Regions from separate parts of the Arthrobacter sp. Soil_C_60 genome, predicted to be linked through region 1. Evidence: riboswitches for the same ligand, from Rfam matches in the RefSeq annotation. Region 1 holds a riboswitch; each other region holds the start of a gene.
The links. A riboswitch is a leader RNA that binds a small molecule or an ion and turns the genes downstream of it on or off. The one in region 1 is predicted to bind S-adenosylmethionine.

Region 1 (7,832 bases):
CAGCCAGGCCACGGCCACCAACGCCGCCGCAGCCCAGAGCCACCAGGGCAGTTCCGGTCCGCCGTAGGCACGGACCACTTCGTCCACGGCTGGTGCGAACAGGCCATAGACCCCGGCTTCCAAGGCCAGGTAGGACAGCAGCGCCACGAACGCGCCGCCCAAACCCGCGCGTCGGCCCAGCCCCTTCTCGATGTAACTGTAGAAGGCACCGGCGGTGGGAACATGCGGCGTCATCGTGGTGAAGCCGACGGAGAACAGCAGGAGGATGCCCGTCGCAAGCAGGTAAATGAAGGGCAGTCCGGCCCCGTTGCCGCTGGCAATGGCCAACGGCACAGTGCCGCCAATGACCCCGAGCGGCGATGCGGCGGCCACCACGATCAAGACGATGCTTGCGACGCCGAGGCGGCCGGACAGGCGAGGAGCGCCGGTTTCTGTTTGCGAAGCAGCTTTCGCAGGGCTGGCAATGCTCACTTCGAGGCCTTAGCGTAATTCGCTTCTGCATTCGAGCCGGCAGCTTCCCGGCCAGCATCGGCGCCGGCGACACCAATGGTCCAGACGTAGGGCGGTTCCGTAGCGTTGACCTCCCAGTCGCCGACGATCCGCGACTTGTAAATGAACGGGTTGTGCGTGGCCACGGTGCGGGCATTGCGCCAGTGCCGGTCCAGCGCCTTGCCCGTGCTGGTCGAGGATGCACCCAGCACATTGAACAGGGCTCCCGCCGCGTCGGGCACCAGAGCGCTCAGCACAATCTGCGCCTGGCCGGATTCAAGTTCGACGGCGATGTTGGCCGCCTTTTCGGCGTCGTCGTTTTGCAATCTTGAAGCGAAGACCCGGTCGAGGCTCTGGGCCACGCGCAGGGTGGTGGCTTCCGCGGCGTAGGCCTTGGCGCTGATTTCGCCGACAACCTGCAGGATCTGGGCGTCGTTACGCACCAGCGGGGCGTTGCCGTGGCCGAAGACGCGCTTCCGCTCGCGGACGTTCGCGGCAACGTCGGTGACCACGGCCTTGGCGATGCCGGCCAGGCTGACCAGCAGGATGTGCTGGTACAGGGCCGTCTGGTAGGGGAAGCGGTCGGCGAAGGCCGAGACGTTGGCCGGGTCCACTTCGGCGTCGGTGAATACCGTGGTCCCGCTGCCTGTGAGCCGCTGGCCGAAGCCGTCCCAGTCGTCGAAGGTCTCCACGCCGGCGGTCTTGGTGGAAATGATGACGGAGACGTCCGATCCGTCCGGGCGTTTGGCCGTCACATCAATCCAGTCGGCGAAGATGGTGCCGGTGGTGTAGAACTTGCGCCCGTTCAGCACCAGCTTGTCGCGGGCTTCGTCCAGCACGGTGCCCGTGCCGCCGACACCGGGCTCGGTCCACGCATTGCCGGCCAGCTGACCGTTGGCGAACCGCTGCAGCCAGACGCTGCGGTCTTCGCGGTGATGGTGGTAGAGGTGTTCCTCCGTCAGGGCGATGTGCGAGCGCAGGGCCTGCGGAATGTTGCTGTCCGCGGCGGCGAGCTCGATGAGCAGCTGGGTAAATTCTTCCCAGCTCAGGCCGTCCCCGCCGAATTCCGTGGGGATGCGCGCGGCGCCGAAGCCGGCTTCCTTCAGCCAGCCGATCTGCTCGAACGGCAGTTCCCGGGCCTGTTCACGGTCCAGTGCACCGGCGGCGATTCGTGCGAAGATCGGCCGGTACTTGGCGGCGGCCTTGGAGAATGCGTTGTCGGTCATGAAGTACTCCTGGGCAGAGGCTCCCGCCTGCCTGCGGCGCGCAACAATCCAAAAGAAGGGGACGCAGCCGGGAGGGGGCCGTACTTGCCGGACACGGATTGTGCACGGCCAGATCCTCATCTGGGGCACCCCACTACGGGAGAGGGTTGCCGCCCAACCAGCCAGAGCTTGTCGTTGGGACTCTTGATCTTGGAGTTCAGTATGCCGAGGAGCCGGGCTCCCCCAAACAAAAATGAAGTTATGTGAATGCGGCACAGCTACGCCCGGCAGCTACACAGGCCCGGCTACAGGCCCACCGCTACAGGCCGAGGTACGGCGCCTCGATCTTCGGGCAGGTGTCCATGACAACGTCCAGCCCGGCGGCCTTGGCCCGTTCCGCCGCGGCTTCGTCGATCACACCGAGTTGCAGCCACACGGCCTTCGCGCCGACCTCGATCGCCTGGTCCACCACGGGGCCGACCTTCTGCGAGTTCACAAAGCAGTTCACCACGTCGATCTCGCCCGGGATCTCCGCCAGCTTCTTGTACCCCTTTTGCCCGTGGACGTCGTCGCCCTTGAGGCTGACCGGAAGGATCTCCATGTCCAGCCGGTCCATCATGTAGCGGGACACGCTCAGCGCCACGCGGCGGGGATTGTTGGAGAGGCCTACCACGGCCCAGCGTGCCGGGGTGCTCAGCAGCCGCTTGATGACTTCGGGATCATTCTGATGCGCCATGCCGCCAGCCTACCGGCGTCACATTCACTCGGGAATGGCGGGGCGCGGTTGGCGGACTTGCGCCGGCAACTCGAAATGCCATTTAGTGGGAGGACCCATCCCGAGCGGCCGAGAGACCTGGATCGATGAAGCCGCAGCAACCCGCCCCCTTGAACAAGCCGTCAGGCTGAACACGGGCAACGGTGCTACTGCCAGGACCGATGGAAAGGAACTCCACCATGTCCTCAAACACTGACCACATCCGCGTCACCCACGCCGGTTCGTTGCCCCGCACGCCGGAACTGCTGGCCGCCAACGAGTCGAAGGAAGCCAACGGAATTACCCCGGAATTCCTGGACCTGCTCGAAACCTCGGTGATCGACGTCGTCGCTCGCCAGCGGAACCTGGGCATCGATATACCGAACGACGGCGAGTACGGGCATGCCATGGCCAGTTCCGTTGATTACGGCGCCTGGTGGAACTACTCCTTCGCGCGCCTGGGCGGACTCGAACCGACCAATGTGGACCGTTGGGCCGATGCCGAAGTGCGCCGCTCTTCCCCCGGCAACATTGTGCTGACATCCTTCCCGGACCGCCGCGACCGGCAGAAGTTCAATGACGCCTACAACGATCCGTCCTCGGGCATCCTGGCGCACCGCAAGTCCGTCACGCAGCCGAAGATCGCCGGTCCGCTGACCTACACCGGGCATGACCTGGTGAAGTCGGACGTGACCAACCTCAAGAAGGGCCTCGACGCCGCCGGGCTGTCCGAAGGTTTCGTGGCCGCGCTGTCCCCCGGGTCCTGCGCCCGCGTGGCCAACGAGTACTACAAGACGGACGAAGAGCTGCTGTACGCGTGTGCCGATGCCATGCGTGAGGAATACAAAGCGATTATCGACGCCGGCCTGACGGTCCAGCTCGATGACCCGTCCCTGGCGGAGAGCTGGGATCAGATCAACCCGGAGCCCAGCCTGGAGGACTACCTGAAGTTCATCCAGCTGCGCGTCGAGGCCACCAACTGGGCGCTGCGCGACCTGCCGCAGGAGCAGATCCGGCTGCACGTCTGCTGGGGCTCCTGGCACGGCCCACACACCACCGACATCCCGTTCGCGGACATCATCGATTCGGTGCTGCAGATCAACGCCGGCGCGTACTCCTTCGAGGCCGCCAACGTCCGTCACGAGCACGAATGGCGCATCTGGGAAGACACGAAGCTGCCCGAGGGCAAGTCCATCATTCCGGGCGTGGTCTCCCATGCGACCAACGTCGTCGAGCATCCCGAACTGGTGGCGGACCGGATTGAGCGCTTCGCCCGGCTGGTGGGCCGCGAAAACGTCATCGCCTCCACCGACTGCGGCCTCGGCGGACGCGTGCACCCGCAGATCGCAATCGCCAAGCTTGAGGCGCTGGGCCAGGGCGCGGACCTCGCCACCAAGCGCCTCTGGAAGTAGCCTCCCCGGTAATCTGCACCGCTGCCTCCCGCTGACTGTGCAGATAATGCCCTTTTGCCCGCCGGGAAAGGGCATTATCTGCACAGTGGACGGCGGTTATGGCAATCTGGACGGCGGTTTGGGCCCATCCGAACAGGGGCTAGGCGGCCAAGCTGCCGGCAGACGGTGGGTGATCGCCCTTTTCGGCCCGGCTTTATTACGCGGGATTGTTACAGCCGCCTTGCCGGATGGGCCTTGCGTGCAGTTTAGTTGGCGTTGACCATCCCGAGCGGCCGAGAGACCTGGATCGATGAAGCCGCAGCAACCCTGGTCGTTGGAAACCTCCCCTGGTTCCCGGCGATAACGAGGTGACAAGCCACGGGAACGGCTAAGCGAAAGCTGCGCCGCAAGGCTTGCTCCGTAGGGTGCTACTGCCAGGATCGATGGAGTGATCTCATGACTGCAGTAATCCCGTCTGTGCGACCGGCGACCCCTTCCAGCTCGGCCTCTTCCAGCAGCGTCGACCCGGCCCACCATGCCTCGGCATTGCCGGTTTCCTTCCGCGCGCTGCGCCGCACCTTCGGCACCGGGAACGCCGCCCACACCGTGCTCCGCGACATCAACTTCGACGTCCGGCGCGGTGAAGTCCTCGCCATCCTCGGCCCCAGCGGCTGCGGCAAGTCCACGCTGCTGCGCGCCGCGGCCGGGCTCGACGCCCCCAGCGCGGGCTCCGTGGACATTGACGGCACGCCGGTCCAGGGCATCGATTCGCGCTGCGCCTTCGCCTTCCAGGAACCGCGACTGCTGCCCTGGCACACGCTGCAGGCCAACGTGGCCATCGGCATGCCCACGGGCACCAGCGCGAAACAGGGCAAGTCCAAGGTCGCCCGCCTGCTGGAGCTGGTGGGGCTGGACAAGTTCGCCAAGCACCGGCCGCGCGAGGTCTCCGGCGGCATGGCCCAGCGCGCCTCGCTGGCCCGCGCCCTTGCCCGCAACCCCGGCGTGCTGCTGCTCGATGAGCCGTTCGGCGCTTTGGACGCGCTGACCCGGATCAAGATGCAGGATCTGCTGCTGGACGTCCACACAGCCGAACCGACCACCGTCCTGCTGGTCACGCACGACGTCGACGAGGCCCTGCAGTTGGCCGACCGGATCATCGTGCTGGGCAAGGAAACCGGCAAAGAGCACGACGGCGCCACCATCGTGCGTACCGTCGATGTCCCCGGCGACCGCCCGCGTGACCGTGGTTCCGTGGAGCTGGCCCGAATGCGCAGCTCCCTGCTGGCCAGCCTCGGCGTCGACGGCCACTAACGCTGCCCGACTGGTACGGCGGCCGGTAGCGCCGTCGTACTCCCCTGTTTTCTCCTGAGCTATGCCGGGTCCATTGCGGCCCGTTACACCCGTGTTCCGCGGATCGTCTCCTGTTCCGCACTACTTTTGAAGGATCAATCATGTCGCTTGCCAGCCGCTTTTCCCGCCGTTCCCTCTTCGGAGCGGCCGCCGTTGCCGCCTCCGCTTCCTTGGCCCTGACCGGCTGCGTGGCCGGCGAGGATTCCGAAGCCACCGCCGCGGCAGGGGCCGCCGGCGACGGTGTCCTGAACATCGACTTCGCCACTTACAACCCGTTGAGCCTGATCATCAAGGAAAAGGGCTGGCTCGAAGCCACGCTGGCCGAGGACGGCGTTGAGGTCAACTGGATCCAGTCCGCCGGTTCCAACAAGGCCAACGAGGCACTGCGTTCGGGCGCCGTCGATGTTGGCTCCACTGCCGGTTCCGCCGCCCTGCTGGCCCGCGCCAACGGTTCGCCGATCAAGACCATCGACCTCTATTCCCAGCCCGAGTGGTCCGCCCTGGTGGCGCTGAAGGAGTCCGGCATCGAGAAGGTCGAGGACCTCAAGGGCAAGTCCGTGGCCGCCACCAAGGGCACCGATCCGTACTTCTTCCTGCTGCAGTCCCTTGAGGAAGCCGGGCTGACCCCGGAGGACGTGACCGTGCAGAACCTGCAGCACGCCGACGGCTGGAGCGCGCTGAACAACGGCTCTGTGGACGCGTGGTCCGGCCTGGATCCGATCATGGCCGGCGCCGAGCAGGAGGGCGCGGAGCTGTTCTACCGGAACCTGGACTTCAACACCTACGGCTTCCTGAACGCCACCGAATCCTTCCTCGAGGAAGAGCCGGAACTGGCGCAGACCGTGGTCAACGCGTATGAGAAGGCGCGTGCCTGGGCCGCCGAGAACCCGGAAGAGACCGCGCAGATTCTCGCCGACGTCGCCGGACTGGACCTCGAGGTAGCCACCACGGTGATCACCGAGCGCAGCAACCTCGACGTCGATCCGGCGCCGGGCGAGGTGCAGCGCGCCGTGCTGGAGAAGATCGGCCCGGCCTTCGTCGAAACCGGCGACGTGGCCAGCCAGAAGCAGATCGACGACGCCGTCGACACGCTTCTCGTAGACTCGCTGGTGCTCAAGGCTGATCCGTCAGCCATCAAGGAATCCTGATGACGCACATTGGGAATTCTGGAGCCACCGGCAACAGCGTTATCGCCACCAGTAAAGAAGGCCTCGAGGCTACTGGCGTGACGGTAACAACCGCAGGCGCAGCCCAGCCGGGTCCGGCAGGTCCTTCACAGGACCGCTCCCCGGCAAACGGATGGTCCCCGGCCGGGGTACTGGACCATGGCTGGGCGCGCCTGTTCCTTGGACTGCTTATTCCCGCCGCGCTCATCGCGGCCTGGCAGTGGAGCACCTCCGCAGGCCTCTTCAGCGTGGTCCAGCTGCCGCCGCCGGCCATGGTGTTCGAGGCGGCGGCCGACCTGATCCAGCGCGGCGAGCTGGCTACGCATATTGCGATCTCGACCCAGCGCGTGCTGATCGGCTTCGCGTTCGGCGCCGCTCTGGGCCTGGCGTTCGGTGCCTTGGTGGGCCTGTCCCGCTGGGCCGATGTCCTGCTGGCGCCGCTGATCGGCGCCCTGCGTGCGGTTCCGTCCCTGGCGTGGGTGCCGTTGCTGATCCTGTGGATGAAGATCGGCGAGGACTCCAAGGTCACGCTGATCCTGATCGGCGCCTTCTTCCCCGTCTTCACCACGGTGTCGCTGGCGCTGCGCCACGTGGACCGCAACCTGGTGGAAGCCGGCCGGGCCTTCGGGCTCAAGGGTCTGAAACTGCTGACCACGGTGCAGCTTCCCGCCGTCGTTCCTTCGGTGTTTTCCGGACTTCGGCTCGCGCTGGCGCAGGCGTGGCTGTTCCTGGTGGCGGCGGAACTGATCGCTTCGTCGATGGGACTAGGCTTCCTGCTGACGGACTCACAGAATAATGGCCGCACCGACCGGTTGCTGCTGGCGATCGTCCTGCTGGCCGTCATTGGAAAGATAACCGACGCGCTCCTGGGAGTCGCGGAGAAATGGGCAGTAAAACGATGGGCATAAATGTAGCCGAAACCACCGCCGGACAGACCCCCGCGCCGGAGACCCCGGCCATCGCCTGGGCCGAGCCGCAGACCGAGACCGAGCGCATCGCGTTCTGGGAGGCGGCCGCCCGGCGCCTGGACTGGGCCGAGCCCTGGCACACTGCGCACTCCGCCACCCCGGTGGATACCGAGGCGCGCCGCGGACCGGAGCTGCGCTGGTTCGACGGCGGCAAGCTCAACGCCGCCTACAACTGCGCCGACCGCCATGTGGAGGCCGGCCGCGGCGACAAGGTGGCCCTGCATTTCGAGGGCGAGCCGGGCGACCGCCGCACCGTCACCTACGCGGATCTGCAGCGCGAGGTTTCCAAGGCGGCCAACGCGCTGCTGGCGCTGGGCATCACCAAGGGCGACCGCGTGGTCATCTACCTGCCGGTGATCGTGGAGACCGTGGTCATCACGCTGGCCTGCGCCCGCATCGGCGCCGTGCACTCGCTGGTCTTCGGCGGCTTCTCCTCCGAGGCACTGAAGTTCCGCGTCGAGGACACCCGCGCCAAGCTGCTGGTCACCACCGACGGCCAGTTCCGCCGC
Region 2 (7,832 bases), on a different contig from region 1:
CAGGATCCGGAAAATCAATGACCGCGATGACCGTCGCCGGGCTGCTCGCCGACGGCGTGACGGCCTCGGCGCACACCCTGCGCCTGGACAGCCTGAACCTGCTCGGCCGCAACGATCCGAAAGTACTGGCCGCGAGCACCGGGCTGGTCTACCAGGACCCCGGGACGACATTCAACCCGGCGCTGCGAATGGGCCCGCAGCTGACCGAAGTCCAACGCGTCCACCTGGGCCGCAACCGCCGGACGGCGGACCGCGAGATGATTGCGGCGCTGGACGAGATGGCCATCCGGAACCCTGAATTGAGGATGACCCAGCATCCCCACCAACTCTCCGGCGGGATGCTGCAGCGGGCGATGATCGCTTCCTCGACCATCGCCGAACCGACGTTGCTGATCGCTGACGAACCGACCACGGCCTTGGACGTGACGGTTCAGGCCGAAGTGTTGCGAAAGTTCCGCAAGGTCAACCGCGAACGCGGGACCGCCCTGCTGTTCATCTCGCACGACATCGGTGTGGTCCAGGAACTATGCGACGAAGTCCTGGTGATGCACGGCGGTCGCATCCTTGAACGCCTGAGCGGACGCCAGCTCAAAGAAGGCCAGGCAACACACCCTTACACCAAGGCGCTGCTGGCGGCCACTCCCAGCATGGCCGGGGAGCGCCGGGCACTCGTCGGTGCACGCTGGACGGCGGCGCACTCGGACACGCATGGAGCGGCGCTATGAAAGGAACGACGACGATGGACAACAGGTCCTTACCCACCATCACGGGAGTGGAAACCATTGGTGGACCCACCCGCGGCCGCCTGCTCGAGATCGACGACATCAGCGTCGAACTGGGCTCCGGCGCCACCCGGGCACGCATCCTCAACAACGTAACCCTCACAGTGCGCCGTGGCCAGACGGTCGGATTGGTCGGCGAATCCGGCTCGGGCAAATCCACACTCGCCAAAACGCTCGTCGGAGACCTGCTGCCAACCAGCGGAACCATCCGCTTCGACGGCACAGTGACAAAGGGGCTGAAAGGCGTCGGACTACGACGGCTGCGCCGCCAAGTCCAGCTGATTCCGCAGGACCCCTACTCATCGTTGAACCCGCGGCGGACCATTGGCCAGACCCTCGCCGAAGCAATCGATCCCCGCGGCGGCAACCCACGCCGCCACGCCACCGAGATTGCGAGCTGGCTGGACCGCGTCTCCATGCCGACAGAAGCGGCGGAGCGCTACCCGCACGAGTTCTCCGGCGGCCAGCGGCAGCGTATCGCCATCGCCCGGGCACTTGCCGTCCGACCGGAGCTCATCATCGCCGATGAAGTCACTTCCGCCCTGGACCTGACAACGCAGGCCGACATCCTCAACCTCCTGGACGAATTGCGCCGCGATCTGGGACTGACCATGTTGTTCATCTCGCACGACCTCGCAGTAGTGCGCCATGTCAGCGACGAAGTCGCCGTGCTCTACCATGGCGATCTGGTGGAATACGGTGCCATCGATCAGGTCTACGCCTCGCCGTCCCACCCCTACACCCGAAAGCTCCTCGATTCCGTGCCGGGAGGACTCGGTTTCAACATCGACGGCGACGTCGAGCAATGTGTCGAGGCGTGAGCGCGGAAAACAGGTCGATCGCCCAGCGTCTTCCACCCCGGGTACGTTCGTTGGGACGGTTGATTGACCGCCTACCCATCAGCCCCAAAGAGTCTCTTTATAATGCTCATGTCGAAGCGGCCTGAGCACTATGGCTGGCCGCCCGGGCGACCGGCGTACCGGCTTGGGTTCGGACCGCGCCGAGGCTGACGAAAAGTTCGTCAGGGCGGGCCTTGTCGCCGATGAGTGGGACGGGACCATCGCCCTCCTCTCACGACGGGCGTCAGCGCCGGCGGAATAAGGTGACCAGGTTTGCCGCAGCCGTGTACAGCCCTGGAGGGACCTCGGAGTACGACGGCCAATGCGAAGGCTGTACCGCCGGACTGTGAGTCGAATGGCCTGTCCGTGCGACCAGGACAAGCGCTCGGCAGGCATTGGTGTGAAGGCTTTACCTACTGGCTGCCCGTGGTCTCGCTCTGGAAACTGAGACTGATCCGCGAGGCGTTCGGTTCCTGCAGTCCCCGGACGGAACCGTGTGGGTGCGAAGGAACAGGACCGAAAGATGACTGCGGATGACGTCCGTCCCTTGGCAACGGCGCCCTGACCCCTTAGGGTCGGTGTTCAGAATCAAGAGTTCCAACGTCAAACCCTGGTTTGTTGGACGGCAACCCTCTCGCTGTAGTGGGGTGCCCCAGGTGAGGATTCGGCCCGGCACGGACCTGTGCGGGCAAGTATGGCGCCTCGTTTTCCCAGCTGCGCCCCGTCAGTGCAAGGGTTATCCATGTCCATTCAGGAAGCTGCTACGACCGTCTCATCGCAGACCGTTGGCCCGATCCGTATCAGGGACAAGAAACGGGTCCTGACCTCTGCCTTCGTGGGCACCACTATCGAGTGGTACGACTTCTATCTCTACGGCACCGCTGCGGCGCTGGTCTTCAATGTCCAGTTTTTTCCCTCCGGCTCCGCCCTCGCGGGAACACTCGCAGCGTTCGCAACTTTTGCGGTCGGGTTTATCGCCCGACCGGTCGGCGGCATCATTGCCGGCCATCTGGGCGATCGGATAGGGCGTAAATCCCTGCTGGTCATTTCGTTGATGACCATGGGAGTCGCCTCGACCGCTATCGGACTGCTGCCGAATTACGAAAGCATCGGCACCCTCGCCGTTATCGGACTTGTCACTTTGCGCCTGCTCCAGGGCTTGGCTGCCGGGGCCGAATGGGGTGGATCAGCGCTGCTATCGGTGGAGCATGCGCCACGGCACTTGCGGGGATTCTTCGGCAGTTTCACCCAGGTCGGTTCTGCTGCCGGTATGCTGCTGGCCACCGGCGCTTTCGCCCTCACTCAGGCACTGACCACATCCGAACAGTTTCAAAACTACGGCTGGCGGATCCCGTTCCTCGTCAGCGCGGTACTGGTCGTCGTCGGACTTTACATCCGGGTCGGGGTGGAGGACTCCCCCAGCTTCCGGCAGCTTAAATCCGATAACAAGACCGCGCAGGCACCGGTTTGGCAGGTACTGCGCCACCATAAGCGCGCACTGTTGGTCACTATGGGATTGCGGATGGCACAGCCTGCCCTGTTCGCCATTCTTACCGTGTACGGAATCGGTTACATCGCCGCCCGGCGGGATGATCCGGTATCGGGGGTCACCGCCGTCCTCATCGGTTCCGCCCTCGGTCTCGTATCCGGTCCGGTCTGGGGCTGGTTGTCCGACCGGTGGGGGCGCCGGCGCATCGCCATCGCCGCCATCGTCGGAATTGCGGTTTTCATCTGGCCGTTCTTCTGGTTCCTGGACCACGGCTCCCTGCTCCTGCTGCCGCTGCTGATGATCCTCGGCATGAATGTCCTGCACGATTCGATTTACGGCCCCCAGGCGGCGTGGTTGGCCGAACAGTTCCCGGTCCACCTGCGCTACACCGGGATCTCCCTCGGCGTGCAGGTCGGCACCGTGCTCTCCGGAGGACTAACCCCGGTGATCGCTGCCTCTCTTCTGATATTCGGCGGTAATGAGCCGTGGCTGATCTGCGCCTACATCACCCTTCTGGCGGGTCTGTCATTTGCGGCCGCCCTTGCCGCCAAGGACCCGGCCGGAGACTACGCCCAGGACACCACCACCACCGACACTTTCGAGGAGATCTCGTGACCAAGCAGATCCTGCTCAATGCCTTTGAAATGTTGGTGCCCGTGCACCAATCGCCCGGACTGTGGCGACACCCCGATGATCAAATCCGCCGATACACCGAACTGTCCTACTGGACTGATCTGGCAAAGACCCTGGAATCCGGCGGGTTTACCGGCATCTTCCTGGCCGATGTCCTTGGCCAGTACGACACCTACGGCGGCAATGCTGACGAAGCAATGCGCGGAGGCGTGCAGTACCCGCTGTTAGACCCCACGCTCATCGTCAGCGCCCTGGCCGCCGCCACCAGCCGCATCGGCTTCGGCATCACCGCCTCGGTCACCTACGAACAGCCCTACCTGCTGGCCCGCCGGTTCGGCACGCTGGACCACCTCACCGGCGGGCGGGTCGGTTGGAACATCGTCACCTCCTACCATGAGTCCGCCGCCCGCAATCTGGGACTGACCAAACAGATTCCCCACGACGAACGTTATGACCGGGCGGAGGAGTACATGGACGTGGTCTATAAGCTCTGGGAAGGTTCGATGGACGACGACGCCGTGACAGCCGACCCCGAAACCGGTGTATTCGTGGACCCCGACAAGGTCCGCGGGATCGGCCACGACGGCGAACACTTCAAGGTCCCCGGTCCTGCCCTGGTCCAACCATCACCACAGCGCACCCCGCTGCTGTTCCAGGCCGGCGCCTCCCCGCGGGGACAGGCCTTCGCCGCCAACCACGCCGAGGCCATCTTCTTCAACGGCTACTCCACGGACATCGTCCGCGGCTGGGTGGATACAGTCCGGGGCGAACTCGCTTCGCGCGGCCGCGCGGCCGAATCCGTGAAGGTCTTCGCCCTGGCCACCGTCATCGTGGCAGAAACCGACGCCGCAGCCCAAGCCAAACTCGAGGACTACACCCAATATGTGGACCCAGAGGCCGCCCTGGCACTATTCAGCGGCTGGACGGGAGTCGATATGAAAAATATCGACCTGGACAGCCCATTGGAATACATTCAGTCCGACGCCCAACAGTCCGCGCTTGCCTCGTTCACCAAACTGGACCCTACGCGCGTCTGGACCCCGAGAGAACTCGCCCGGTTCGTCAGCATCGGCGGACGCGGACCGGTGATCGTCGGCGCCCCCGAGACCGTGGCGGACGAACTGGAACGCTGGATGGTCGAGGCCGATATCGATGGCTTCAACATTTCCTGCGCGGTCCGCCCCGCCGATCAGGAAGACTTTGTCCGCCTGGTCTCCCCCGAACTACGCCGCCGCGGCCTACTGCCCGAAACCCCTGAAGGACAAACATTCCGCGAAACTGTGCTAGGCAAAGGGCCGCGCTTAGCCGACGACCATCACGGCGCGAGTTTCCGCCCGGCGGCCCTCGCGTCTCCGCAGGTGTAAGCCAGGTTGTCAGCGGCCGCTTCTGAGGACAGCGGGCTCAGGTAGGTCTTGAGATTGGTTGGATCGCGGGGGGTGATGGCAACGAGGGAGCTGCTGAACTCTTCAACGACCTCTTCGTAGACGTCCTTCCAATAATGAAACTGGCTATTCCGTGCCAGGCAACATGTCAGGCGGGCTGTAGTTCAGCGCGATCAGGAGTTCGGCCCGTGTCTGCGCGTCGGCCAGATCCCGGCCCAGCAGCTCGCCCACCTGGCCGATCTGCCGCCGGACACTATTGCGGTGCAGGCCCAGCGCCTTGGCCGAGCCATCCCAACTGCCGTTCGCCTCCAGCCACGCCCGCAGCACCGCCAGCAGGGCGGAGGCGCGCTCCGGCTCCAGCTGCCGCAGTGGACTGAAGCTCCGGTTGAACAGCATCGCCCCGGCCTCCGGGCCCAGCAGGCCAGTGACCGAGAACTCGATCTGGTCCGCCCTGACACTGCGCCCGGCAACCTGTGCCTGCTGCCGCAGCGACGTGGCCAGCCGGTAGGCCTCGGGAAGCTCCGGCAGTTCGGCCGTATCGGAGATGACAAGGTGCCAGCCGAGTTTCTCCACCTCCGCCACCACCGCGTCGTCCACCCGGAGCCTGGTGATGGCAGCGAAACCGTAGTCGGTGCTTTCCACCAGCTTCGTGTCGAAGATCCGCCGCCACTGCAGCAGTCCGCGGACCGGGTCCTCGCCTCCTGTCCCGTGCGAGACGCCCGCTTTTTCCGCTGGTTCCAGAGCCGGCCCGCCCGCCCGGAAGCCCTGCACCACACGGAGTTCAGCATGGCGCGGCGCGGACACGCTTTGCGCCACCAGCCTGCCGACCGCCTGCGAGTGCCGGGACCCCGCCGTCGTTGTTTCCGGGTGCAGCAGCAGTGCCGTTGCCAGTTGGCTGGGTGCCAGGGAGCCGACAGTACGTTGACGCAGCAAGGCTTCCAGCAGCCCGACGGCGGTCTCGACAATGTTCCTCTCTACCGGTTCCAGCGGGTTCGCCGCACCGACAACCAGGGCACCCAGGTTGGCGTCCCGGGTGCTGCGGAGCGGATACCCCACCACCCGCCGGGCCCCGGGCGCGTCAAAGCTTTCCAGTTCGACCCGCGGTCCGCTGCCGGCGAAGAGCCGGGCCAGCATCGGTTCCAGTTCCACCGCCTCGGGCACGCCGTCTTGCAGCGGCGCGGGGACGGCGCGGGAGCGGACGCGCCGGTTGGCGCCGACCAGCACTGCCCACACCGGGACGTTCCGCACCAGGGCCTCCAGCAGTTCGGCCTCGGGCCGCGGGGTCAGCACTGCGCGCATCAGCTGCCTGTTTGCTTCCGAGAGCAGGCGCAGCACCCTGAGGTTCTCCGCCTCCAGCAGCCGGGCGAATTCGAGCCCCAACGCGGCAAAGGGAACTTCTTCCGGAATGGCGACCAGCGTCAGGGAGTGCTTGCGGCAGGCCTCGGCCAGGGTCTGGGGGATGTTGCTGAAATAGGGGCTGATGCCGAAACCAAGGGCGCAGACTTTCGCCTGCACCAGCCGTTCGATGTACCGGTCCACTGCTTCGGGGGTTCCGCCGTCGTCGAGGAACGGGAGTCCGGCGGTCAGGACGAATTCGCCCTCCAGCAGATACGGGGCGGGATCTTCCAGCTCGCTCGGCTCGACCCAACGGACCAGAGCCGGTTCCGTAGCGCCCTGCCGGCCGTCGTGGACCACCGTCAGGGTGTCCGGCAGCCGGTCCAGGAAGCGTTCCAGCGAGACCGCCGCGAAGGCTCCGGCCGTGCTGCCGCTAAACTGGTCGGCGCCCGCCCGTACAGGCCGGACATCCTCCCCGCCACCGGCGGATGGTGCAGAATGTCTCATGCGAGAAGAGTGTAGGTCATTTTGCCCCAGCTTGTTAGCTGCCTCACATGGCACGCTGGTGGAACGGAAGAAGCCTCCAGATTGGAACCGAGAATGATCGACACCCCTCCCGCAACGAAGCGCCGGGGCCTGCCCCTGGGCAGCCAGTTGCTGCGACGCAAGCCGCTCGGCCAGATGCTCAACGAGGCCGGTACCGGCGCTGACGGCAGTTCCGGCGGCCCCCGCCTGAGGCGCAGCCTCGGCGTTTGGCAGCTGACCATGATCAGCGTCGGCGCCACCCTGGGCACCGGCATCTTCGTGGTCCTCGGCGCCTCGGTTCCGCTGGCCGGACCCGCCATCTGGATCTCGTTCCTGGTGGCAGGCTTCGCGGCGCTGCTCTCCGCGATTTCCTACGCGGAGATGGCCGGCGCTGTTCCTGTCTCTGGCTCCAGCTACTCCTACACGTACGCCACGATGGGTGAAGGAATCGCCTGGATCTGCGGCTGGTGCTTGGTCCTCGAATACGCGGTCTCCGTGGCCGCGGTGGCGGTCGGCTCCGCCGAGTACGTCAACGAGATGTTGCAGACGTTTGGCCTGGCGCTGCCGGCCGCGATTGCCGCCCCGCCCGGCGCCGAAGGCGGTGTGCTGAACCTTCCGGCGATCGCCGTCGTTGTCCTGGCGATGGTCCTGCTGGTGCGCGGTGCCAAGGAAAGCGCCTGGGTGAACACCGTCATGGTGGTCATCAAGATCGCCGTGCTGCTCATGTTCATCGCCATCGCCTTCACCGCCTTCCGGGCCAGCCACTTCGAAACCCTGATGCCGATGGGCGTGGCCGGCATGTCAGCGGCAGCGTCACGCCTGTTCTTCTCCTACATCGGCTTCGACG
Region 3 (7,832 bases), on a different contig from region 1:
AGGATGACCGAGACCACCACGAGCCGGCCAATCTGGCGGGCCGGGATGTTCACTTCCTCCGCGGACTGCGGAATGACGTCGAACCCGATGAAGAGGAACGGCACGACCACCAGCACCGCGAAGAAGCCCGTCATGCCGCCGTTGAAGAACGGCTCCATGTTGGAGACCTCGCCGCCGGTGAAGGCGCCGGCGATCATGACCAGGCCGATGGCCAGCAGGAACAGCACCACGAAGGTCTGCACAATGCCGGCTTCCTTCACACCACGGATGTTGATCCAGGTAATAACGACGGCGGCAACGGCACCAACCAGCGCCCACGTCAGGTGGACGTCGAAACCGGCGACGTTCCAGAGCTTGATCTGGCTGAGGTTGGGAAAGATATATTGGACGGTCCGCGGGAGCGCCACCGCTTCGAAGGCCACGATGGTCACGTAGCCGCCGATGATGGCCCAGGAACCGATGAAGGACGGGCGCGGACCCATCGCCCGCATGATGTAGTTATGCTCGCCGCCGGCCTTGGGCATCGCCGCACACAGCTCGGCATAAGTTAGTCCGACCACCCCCATGATGATGCCGCCCGCAAGCATGGCCGTCACCGAGCCCATGGTTCCGGCGGACTCCAGCCAGCCGCCGGTCAGGACCACCCAGCCGAAGCCGATCATGGCCCCGAAGCCCAGGGCGAGGACGTCGAAACGTCCCAGTACTTTCTTCAATGAGGGTTCGGATTCGTGTTGTGATACTGCCACGCCGATGCCCCTTTCTCGTTCAGATGCCGTTCGGGCATGGGAGATTGCCGGCGGCACGAGGGTGGCGCCAATCGCGGCAAGAGTAACTGCACGACATTACTACGATGTTTCGGCCTGAACGCCATGTTGCGGCGGCATGTGCGTGGCTGGCGCTGGACAGCGCTGAGGGCGGCAGCATGAGCATGCTGCCGCCCTCAGTCAACTATCGGCTGGTGTGCGGGCTGTGCCGCCCGCGGCTAGGGGTTGTGCTGGACTACGAAATCCCCACCGGGGAAGACCACCGACTCGTGGCCGTCGTCGAACCGCACGAAGTACGGAGGAGCGCCGTCGTCTCCCCTGACTTCGACGATTTCCCCGTGCCGGTCGGACGATTCAACGGTCCTGCCGCGGACAATGATCCTGTTGCCTGGCGATGCCTTCATCGTGAATTACCTCCTGGCCCTAGAGTACGAGGGACCGCGCCGAAGGGGAATAGCACCCTTGGCTACTTCTTGAAGACCTCGGCGCTGACCGGGGTGGGATTGGCGAAGAGGTCCAGCACCGGGCAGTGCGCGTCCACTGTCCGGCGCAGCTCCTCGTAGCGTTCCTGCGATTCGGGGCCGCTGATATTCACGGTCAACCGCACGGCGCTGAACCCGGGGCGCACGCTCTCATCGGCGCCGAACAGGCCCTGCACATCCAGATCGCCCTCGGCGTCGATGCTGATCTCGTCGAACCGGATACCCAACTGGTGTGCGTACAGCCGGTAGACCACCACCTGGCAGGAAGCCAGCGCGCCCAAGGCATACTCCACCGGGCTCGCGGCCGTATCTTCGCCTGCAAGGCCCGCCGGTTCGTCAACGGAGAACTCGTGTTTGCCGGCGGTGACACGTGTGGCCACCGGGCCGGTTCCCTCGCCTGCCACCTTGAACGTTAGCTTGGCGTTGGCGGTGTCTTCGGCGATCTTGCCGGCCCAGAAAGCGCCTGCCTCATCCAAACGGTTGGCACGGTCTTCGGCCAGATCACGGAGAGCTGTTTCAGTCATGGTGGAATCCTTCCTGTCGGCGCACGCCGGAGCAGGGCGCCATACTTACGCCTCCCGTTTGGGCCGGCGTCGAATCTTCACCTGGGGCACCCCGCTACAGCTACGAGGGTTGCCGTCCAACCGGCCAGGGCCGAAGGTTGGAACTCTTGATTCTGCGTCCGATTCTGCCCGGTGCAGCACGGTACATTCAACCGTTTTGTAACACGAGGACTTCTGCCATGAAGTACGACGCCGGCACCTGGGTTCCGTAAAAACGGAACCCAGGTGCCGGCGTCGTACGCGGTTTGTGCCGTTGTTTTAGCGGCTCAGCTCGCCCTCCGGCCGGCCAACCTGGCCTTCAGGCTGGTGCTTGTCACCTGGAATGCGGGCCCTGTCATACTCCGGACTGCCTGGCACGGGCTCCGCCTTGTGCTCGTCCTCGGCGGGCTTCTTGGGCGGTTCGCGGAAATAGTCCGCGTTGGCCAGATTCCAGTCTTCGCTCCAGCCTCGGGGCGGATCCTTGAGCAGTTCGCCCGGCTCCATCCAGTTGTAGATGCTCTCGTAGGAGCGCGTGGTCAGATGGTCTACGCGGCGCCGAAGCATCCGCGGCGAGACTTCGTCCGGGGATTTGCAGCCCATCGAGGCCATGATCTGCACGCTCTCGTCCACGGTGAGCTTCTGGTAGTTGAAAACGCGCTGGCCCTTGTCCTCGACGTTGAGCGCCCGCACCAGCCGCGGGTTTTGCGTGGCAACGCCAACCGGGCATTCGTTGGTGTGGCATTTCTGCGCCTGGATGCAGCCGGTGGCCATCATCATGGTCCGCGCACTCATCGTGAAGTCCGCGCCTTCGATCAGGCGTTTGACGATGTCCGAGCCGGATGCGACCTTCCCTGCGGCGGCAATGCGGACGCGGTCCCGCAGTCCCACGCCGACCAGGGCGTTATGCACCAGCATCAAGCCCTCGGTCAGCGGCGTGCCCACGTTGTCCTGGTACTCCAGCGGCGCCGCGCCGGTACCGCCTTCGGACCCATCGACCACGATGAAATCCGGAGTCACTTTCTCCTCCAGCATCGCCTTGCAAATGGCGAGCACGTCCACCCGCGAACCCACGCACAGCTTGAAGCCGATGGGCTTGCCGTCGGAGAGATCGCGCAGCTGTTTGACGAAACGGATCAGTTCCCGCGGCGTGCCGAAGGCGCTGTGGCTGGCAGGCGACACACAGTCGACGCCCATCTCCACCCCGCGTGCTTCGGCGATCTCTGGGGTGACTTTCGCGCCTGGCAGTACCCCGCCCAGACCGGGCTTGGCGCCCTGCGAGAGCTTGATGCTGATGCCCTTGACCTCGGGGCGCGCCGCCTTCGGAATGAAGGCCTCGGGGCTGAAATGGCCGTCCTTGTCGCGCGCGCCGAAGTAGCCGGAGCCTATTTCCCAGATCAGGTCGGCCCCATATTCGAGGTGGTACTTAGTCAGGCCGCCTTCACCGGTTTCCTGCACGAAGCCGCCCAGCGCCGCACCCTTGTTCATGGCGAGCACGGCATTCTTCGACAGCGAGCCGAAGCTCATGGACGAGACGTTGAACAGCGAAATGTCGTAGGGCTGCCTGCAATCAGGCCCGCCCAGCGGTATCCGGGGATGCTGCTTGGGCGGCGCGACCGGAGCGGTGGAATGGATCAGGTATTCGTAGCCGATCTGGTTCACTTCGCGTTCCGTACCGAAGGCCTTGTGGCTGTTCTCGCCCTTGGCCCGCGCATACACCAGCGACCGCACATCCCGGTTGAACGGCTTCCCGTCCACGTTCCGCTCGACAAAGTACTGCTGGATTTCCGGCCGGATGGATTCCAGTACGTAGCGCATATGTCCCAAGATTGGATAGTTCCGCAGGATCGAGTGCCTGGTCTGGACCACATCCCAGATCCCGATCACCAAGAGCGCAACAACGACGGCGGCCAGCACCCACCAGCCAACGGAACCGAACGACGCGGCCACGATGGTAATAAAGCCCAGCACCGCAAGAACAACAAAAACCAAAAAGCGTGCCATGACCCGAGTCTACGACCGACGCCGGAGGAACCGGACGGGTCCGGCGGATTCGTCCGGTTCCCGAGCACACCCGGGGCGTCTGGAGTCAGGCGCAGCAGTCGGCTGGCTGCCGCCCAGCCGGTGCCGGCGCCGGAGCCGCTAGTCCTCCGCGCCTCAGCCGGGGCATTAAGCCGTGGAACCATGCCAGCGCCCGATTGTCATGCGGCTTGGCCGGATCTGACTGCCGGGTGGGCACCAGCGCCTTGGCCCGGTTCCTCGGCGACCGCAAGGCAGTCCCATTCCCTTGGTACCGCGAGCGCTGGCGGGTCCGCTCTGCCTGCGCCATCAGCTGCTGCAGTTCGACGTTGTGGATCTTCAGCCAGTATTCCGGAGGTTGGAGGCTCATGGCTGGTCCTGCTTTCTTCACGGATTGCGATTGGTCTTAGCATCAACGCCGTGAATACCGGATTCCATGGCCGGGAAAACTGCCAGTTTCCGTCGATTTCCTGCCATCGCTCCCCTACCGCCGCTAAATAACGACGTCGAACTCCGCCGCCGCCGATAGTTGGCCGTTCACCTGCACTTGGAGCAGGTGGCGGCCGGCGTAATGCACCCGGGTGGTCATCGGCCGGAGGGCATGGATCTTCCTGAACCGGCGGGTCTCGCCCGGTTCCAGTTCCGCGACTGCGAGTTTGAAGACCTTCGGGGCCAGCGTTCCGTTGGCCTTCACGTAATGGACCACATAGTCCACGGCCAGACGCGCCGGGTGCAGCGAGTCGTTGGTGACCGCAACCGTGAACGCGATTTCGCCCGGCAAATGCACCTCGATACGGTCCAGTTCCGGCACGGCGATGCTCACCGCATTCGGAGTGAAGCCCAGCAAAGCAAGCGCGCCGGGGTGCGCCTTCTTGACCAGTGTCCGCAGCCCGTGCCGCACCACCCACGGCGCTCCGTCGCCGGGATCCCCCTGCCATTTCTCGGCCAGGGCGACCACGATTTCCGGGTCGTGGCGGGCGATGTCGTTGAGGTGGTTCGCCACGGACCGGCGGACGAGTTGGCTTGGGTCGGCGTGCAGGGCATTCAGTAGCGGCAGCGTGGCCTCCGGCCGGGCGATGATTTCCGGAACCCGGACCGCCCAGGGCAAATACGGCCGGGGCCCCTCGCTGGCGAGCCGGCGGACCTGCTCGTCCGGGTGGAGCGTCCAGTCCTGCATCTGTGCCAGCGCCCGATCAAGGTCCTGCAGGAGCAGGCGGCGGATCGCGAACTCCCCGGTGAGCCGGGGAGTCAGCTCGAAGAGCAAGGCTAGGGCATCGTCGAAGGCGCGCGTGGCGCCGTCCTGCAACGCGAGCGTGACGGCAGCCTCCGAGACAGGCCAGATCATCCAGCCGCTGAAGGACCCATCATTCAGCGCAGTGCGGATAATGTCGGCTGCCTGATCGTAGCCGACGTCCAGATCGGACAGCAGCGCAGCCGCCAGCAGATCGCAGCGCGCGCGGAGCGAGAGCGGCTCCAGCTTCGCCTCGGCGGCGGCGAGCGCCAGCCAGGCGGAACGAGCTGAACCTTGGCCGAGCGTCGTCCGCAGTCCCTCCACAGCCGCCGGGCCCAGCAGGTCGTTCATCGCACCCATGTGATCCTCCCTGTATCCGAACGGCTCTAGCGAATATCCCCTCTTCGGCATCTTATGGCGCGCAAGGACTTCAGTGCTGCTAGCAGCCGAGGACAGCATGATAAGAGAACCAGCTTTTTCTCCGCCGCTTTCTATTCACCATTTCAAGTGTTGCCATTATCGCCAATTCTTTTTTGCTTTATTGGGCCCTTTGGTTACCATTGCTAGAGGGGGCTTTAGAAAAACGATAAAGAAACTTTAAAGAACGCTTAAGGTCGACTGGTTGATTTATCCGAAATAAATTCACGTTCAAAGGAATAGTGAACAACAAGAACATGGAGAAACTGTTCCGGACGCCGTTTGAAGCCTCGCTTCCGGCTCAGCTGTCGGCAAGGAATTGCCGCCGACATGCCAGAGTCCCATGGGCCGATGCGTCCAGGAATTGAATCACTGAGAGGAGTTTGCTTGATGTCCGGCAAGGAAATGTCTTTGTCTTACAACGAACGAATGCAGCTGGAGGAGTTGGAAAGGCAGATCGATTCGGAAGATCCGGCATTTGCCCAAAAGCTTCGGACCGCAAAGCCGGGACAGTCGGAGCTGGGTCTGAGCTGGCCGGGACTGTTCGTGCTGTTGACCGGAGTGCTGGTACTCCTGTTCGGCGTCGCCACACAATTACCCCTCATCGGGATTATTGGCTTCCTGCTACTGGTTATCGGTGGTTATAAGCAGGTTCGCGTGCCGCTCGCTCATGAGGATTCGGACGGGCCGTCCAGGTAATTAAGCCCCTGGCAACAATCAGCGATGAAAGGAGGTAGAAACCTCATGTTGGACACGATCCATTTCACTATGGCAGCCGAATACCGCCAGGGGGATGAGCAAGCCTTCCGCGACGTTATTGACTGGATATTAGCTAACGGTGTGGGAGGAGCGTCCTTCGAAGCTGCTGAGGTAACCGGCAGCGTAGCGTACGTTCCGGGGTCCATCGTCGGCGACCGCCGGTTGGTCACGGAATCCGGACTTGCCGAGTATCTCGCCGACGTGCTCGCCCGCAAGGAAGGCATCCACTTGAATATCGGCATCCACCTTGCCTCGCCTGACAGGCAGTTGCCGGCTGAACACGCGGCGGTTGCCGCATAACGGTCCGGCACGTGTAACGAAGAAACCAGAACCACGGCAGCACCGAGGTCCGGTTTCATGGGCACCTGCACAATCCAGCCGCTTGGCAGCGGCAGCCTGGTTGCGTTCCGTCCGGCACCGGCGGCAAACCATTGACCCCGGCTGCACCCGGGGGTACGAATGAGGGACGCGAACTAGTTGGAGGTATGGCCATGTCGTCCGAGTCGACCAACACAGAGATTCCCGGCTACAACTATGGAACCGCCGAGCATTCGCCCGTCACCCTGGCCGAGTTGGAGGAACTCAAGGCCAGTGTGATGCTCGATGAACGCGACGCGGCGCTGCTGCAGCGGGCGGGCGAGCTGCTCGATGACCAGGTCGATGACATTCTCGATGTCTGGTACGGCTTCGTTGCCAGCCAGCCGCAACTCGTGGCCCACTTTTCCCAGCCCGGCGGCCCACCCATCGATGAGTACCTCGCGGCGGTCCGTCCCAGATTCGGGCAATGGATCCGTGACACGTGTTCCCGCTCCTACGACCAGGAGTGGCTGGATTACCAGAACGAGATCGCGCTCCGGCACACCCCCGCCCACAAGAACGAGACGGACCATGTCGGCTCCACCTCGGTAGTGCCGCTGCGGCATCTCATCGCGTTGACCGGGCCGGTCACGATCACCGTCCGTCCCTTCCTGGCACGCAAAGAGAACGACGGCGAACAAGTTGATGCCATGATGCAGGCCTGGCTCAAAGCGGTGCTGCTGCAGATTGCCTTGTGGTCGCGGCCGTATACGCGGGAAGGGCAATGGTAGAGATGGTCAACGAAGCCAAAGATGTGAACAGCGACCAGCAGGCCATCGCCGCCGTCGAACACCATCACGGGCAGATGCTGACCCGGCTGAACCATTTGACCCGCGCGTTGGTTGATGCCGTGGAGAGCGGGAAGAAGCCGGCGGAACATGACGCGCACGCACTGCTGGTGGAGTGGTGTGAAATCGAGCTGATTCCGCATGCCATGGCAGAGGAATCAGCCCTTTACGAACGAGCCCGTTCCCGGCCGGAGGCAACGCTTCTTGTCGAGGGTCTGCTCGCCGAGCACCGGGTGATCACCAATTCGTTGGAGGAACTGCGCGGTGCCCAGGGAATCCGGGCCGCAGCCCTGGCCACCGCGATCGAGCGCCTCTTCGCCCAGCACCTAGACAAGGAAAACACCCTGTTGTTGCCTTTCATCGTTTCCCAGCCGGACCTGTCCCTGGTCGAGGCGGTTGAAGGGCTGCATGAAATCGTCGGCGAGGCCCATCCGCACGGCGGCGAGCACCTGCATACGACGACGGAAACCCGGCTG

Region 2: it holds a riboswitch for S-adenosylmethionine, as region 1 does, so the genes downstream of both, AC3A4M_RS12935 (MFS transporter) here and AC3A4M_RS07805 (cobalamin-independent methionine synthase II family protein) in region 1, are expected to answer to the same signal.
Region 3: it holds a riboswitch for S-adenosylmethionine, as region 1 does, so the genes downstream of both, AC3A4M_RS20115 (OsmC family protein) here and AC3A4M_RS07805 (cobalamin-independent methionine synthase II family protein) in region 1, are expected to answer to the same signal.

Annotation. Positions count from the first base shown of each region.
Region 1 is NZ_JBDGKM010000003.1:209,007-216,838, reverse strand. Features, by position in the region: gene AC3A4M_RS07820 (APC family permease) at 1-471, opposite strand, end outside; gene AC3A4M_RS07815 (acyl-CoA dehydrogenase family protein) at 468-1,715, opposite strand; SAM riboswitch class IV at 1,791-1,904, opposite strand; gene AC3A4M_RS07810 (CoA-binding protein) at 2,014-2,430, opposite strand; SAM riboswitch class I at 2,523-2,637, shown strand; gene AC3A4M_RS07805 (cobalamin-independent methionine synthase II family protein) at 2,649-3,860, shown strand; gene AC3A4M_RS07800 (ABC transporter ATP-binding protein) at 4,296-5,150, shown strand; gene AC3A4M_RS07795 (aliphatic sulfonate ABC transporter substrate-binding protein) at 5,291-6,337, shown strand; gene AC3A4M_RS07790 (ABC transporter permease) at 6,337-7,263, shown strand; gene acs (acetate--CoA ligase) at 7,239-7,832, shown strand, end outside.
Region 2 is NZ_JBDGKM010000005.1:173,293-181,124, reverse strand. Features, by position in the region: gene AC3A4M_RS12945 (dipeptide/oligopeptide/nickel ABC transporter permease/ATP-binding protein) at 1-725, shown strand, start outside; gene AC3A4M_RS12940 (ABC transporter ATP-binding protein) at 740-1,603, shown strand; SAM riboswitch class IV at 2,208-2,322, shown strand; gene AC3A4M_RS12935 (MFS transporter) at 2,364-3,725, shown strand; gene AC3A4M_RS12930 (LLM class flavin-dependent oxidoreductase) at 3,722-5,107, shown strand; gene AC3A4M_RS12925 (PucR family transcriptional regulator ligand-binding domain-containing protein) at 5,252-6,967, opposite strand; gene AC3A4M_RS12920 (amino acid permease) at 7,061-7,832, shown strand, end outside.
Region 3 is NZ_JBDGKM010000013.1:15,362-23,193, forward strand. Features, by position in the region: gene AC3A4M_RS20105 (APC family permease) at 1-746, opposite strand, end outside; gene AC3A4M_RS20110 (DUF1918 domain-containing protein) at 983-1,168, opposite strand; gene AC3A4M_RS20115 (OsmC family protein) at 1,231-1,770, opposite strand; SAM riboswitch class IV at 1,807-1,922, opposite strand; gene AC3A4M_RS20120 (FMN-binding glutamate synthase family protein) at 2,068-3,789, opposite strand; gene AC3A4M_RS20125 (hypothetical protein) at 3,875-4,174, opposite strand; gene AC3A4M_RS20130 (DNA alkylation repair protein) at 4,298-5,395, opposite strand; gene AC3A4M_RS20135 (DUF3040 domain-containing protein) at 5,843-6,151, shown strand; gene AC3A4M_RS20140 (hypothetical protein) at 6,197-6,511, shown strand; gene AC3A4M_RS20145 (protoglobin domain-containing protein) at 6,703-7,299, shown strand; gene AC3A4M_RS20150 (hemerythrin domain-containing protein) at 7,293-7,832, shown strand, end outside.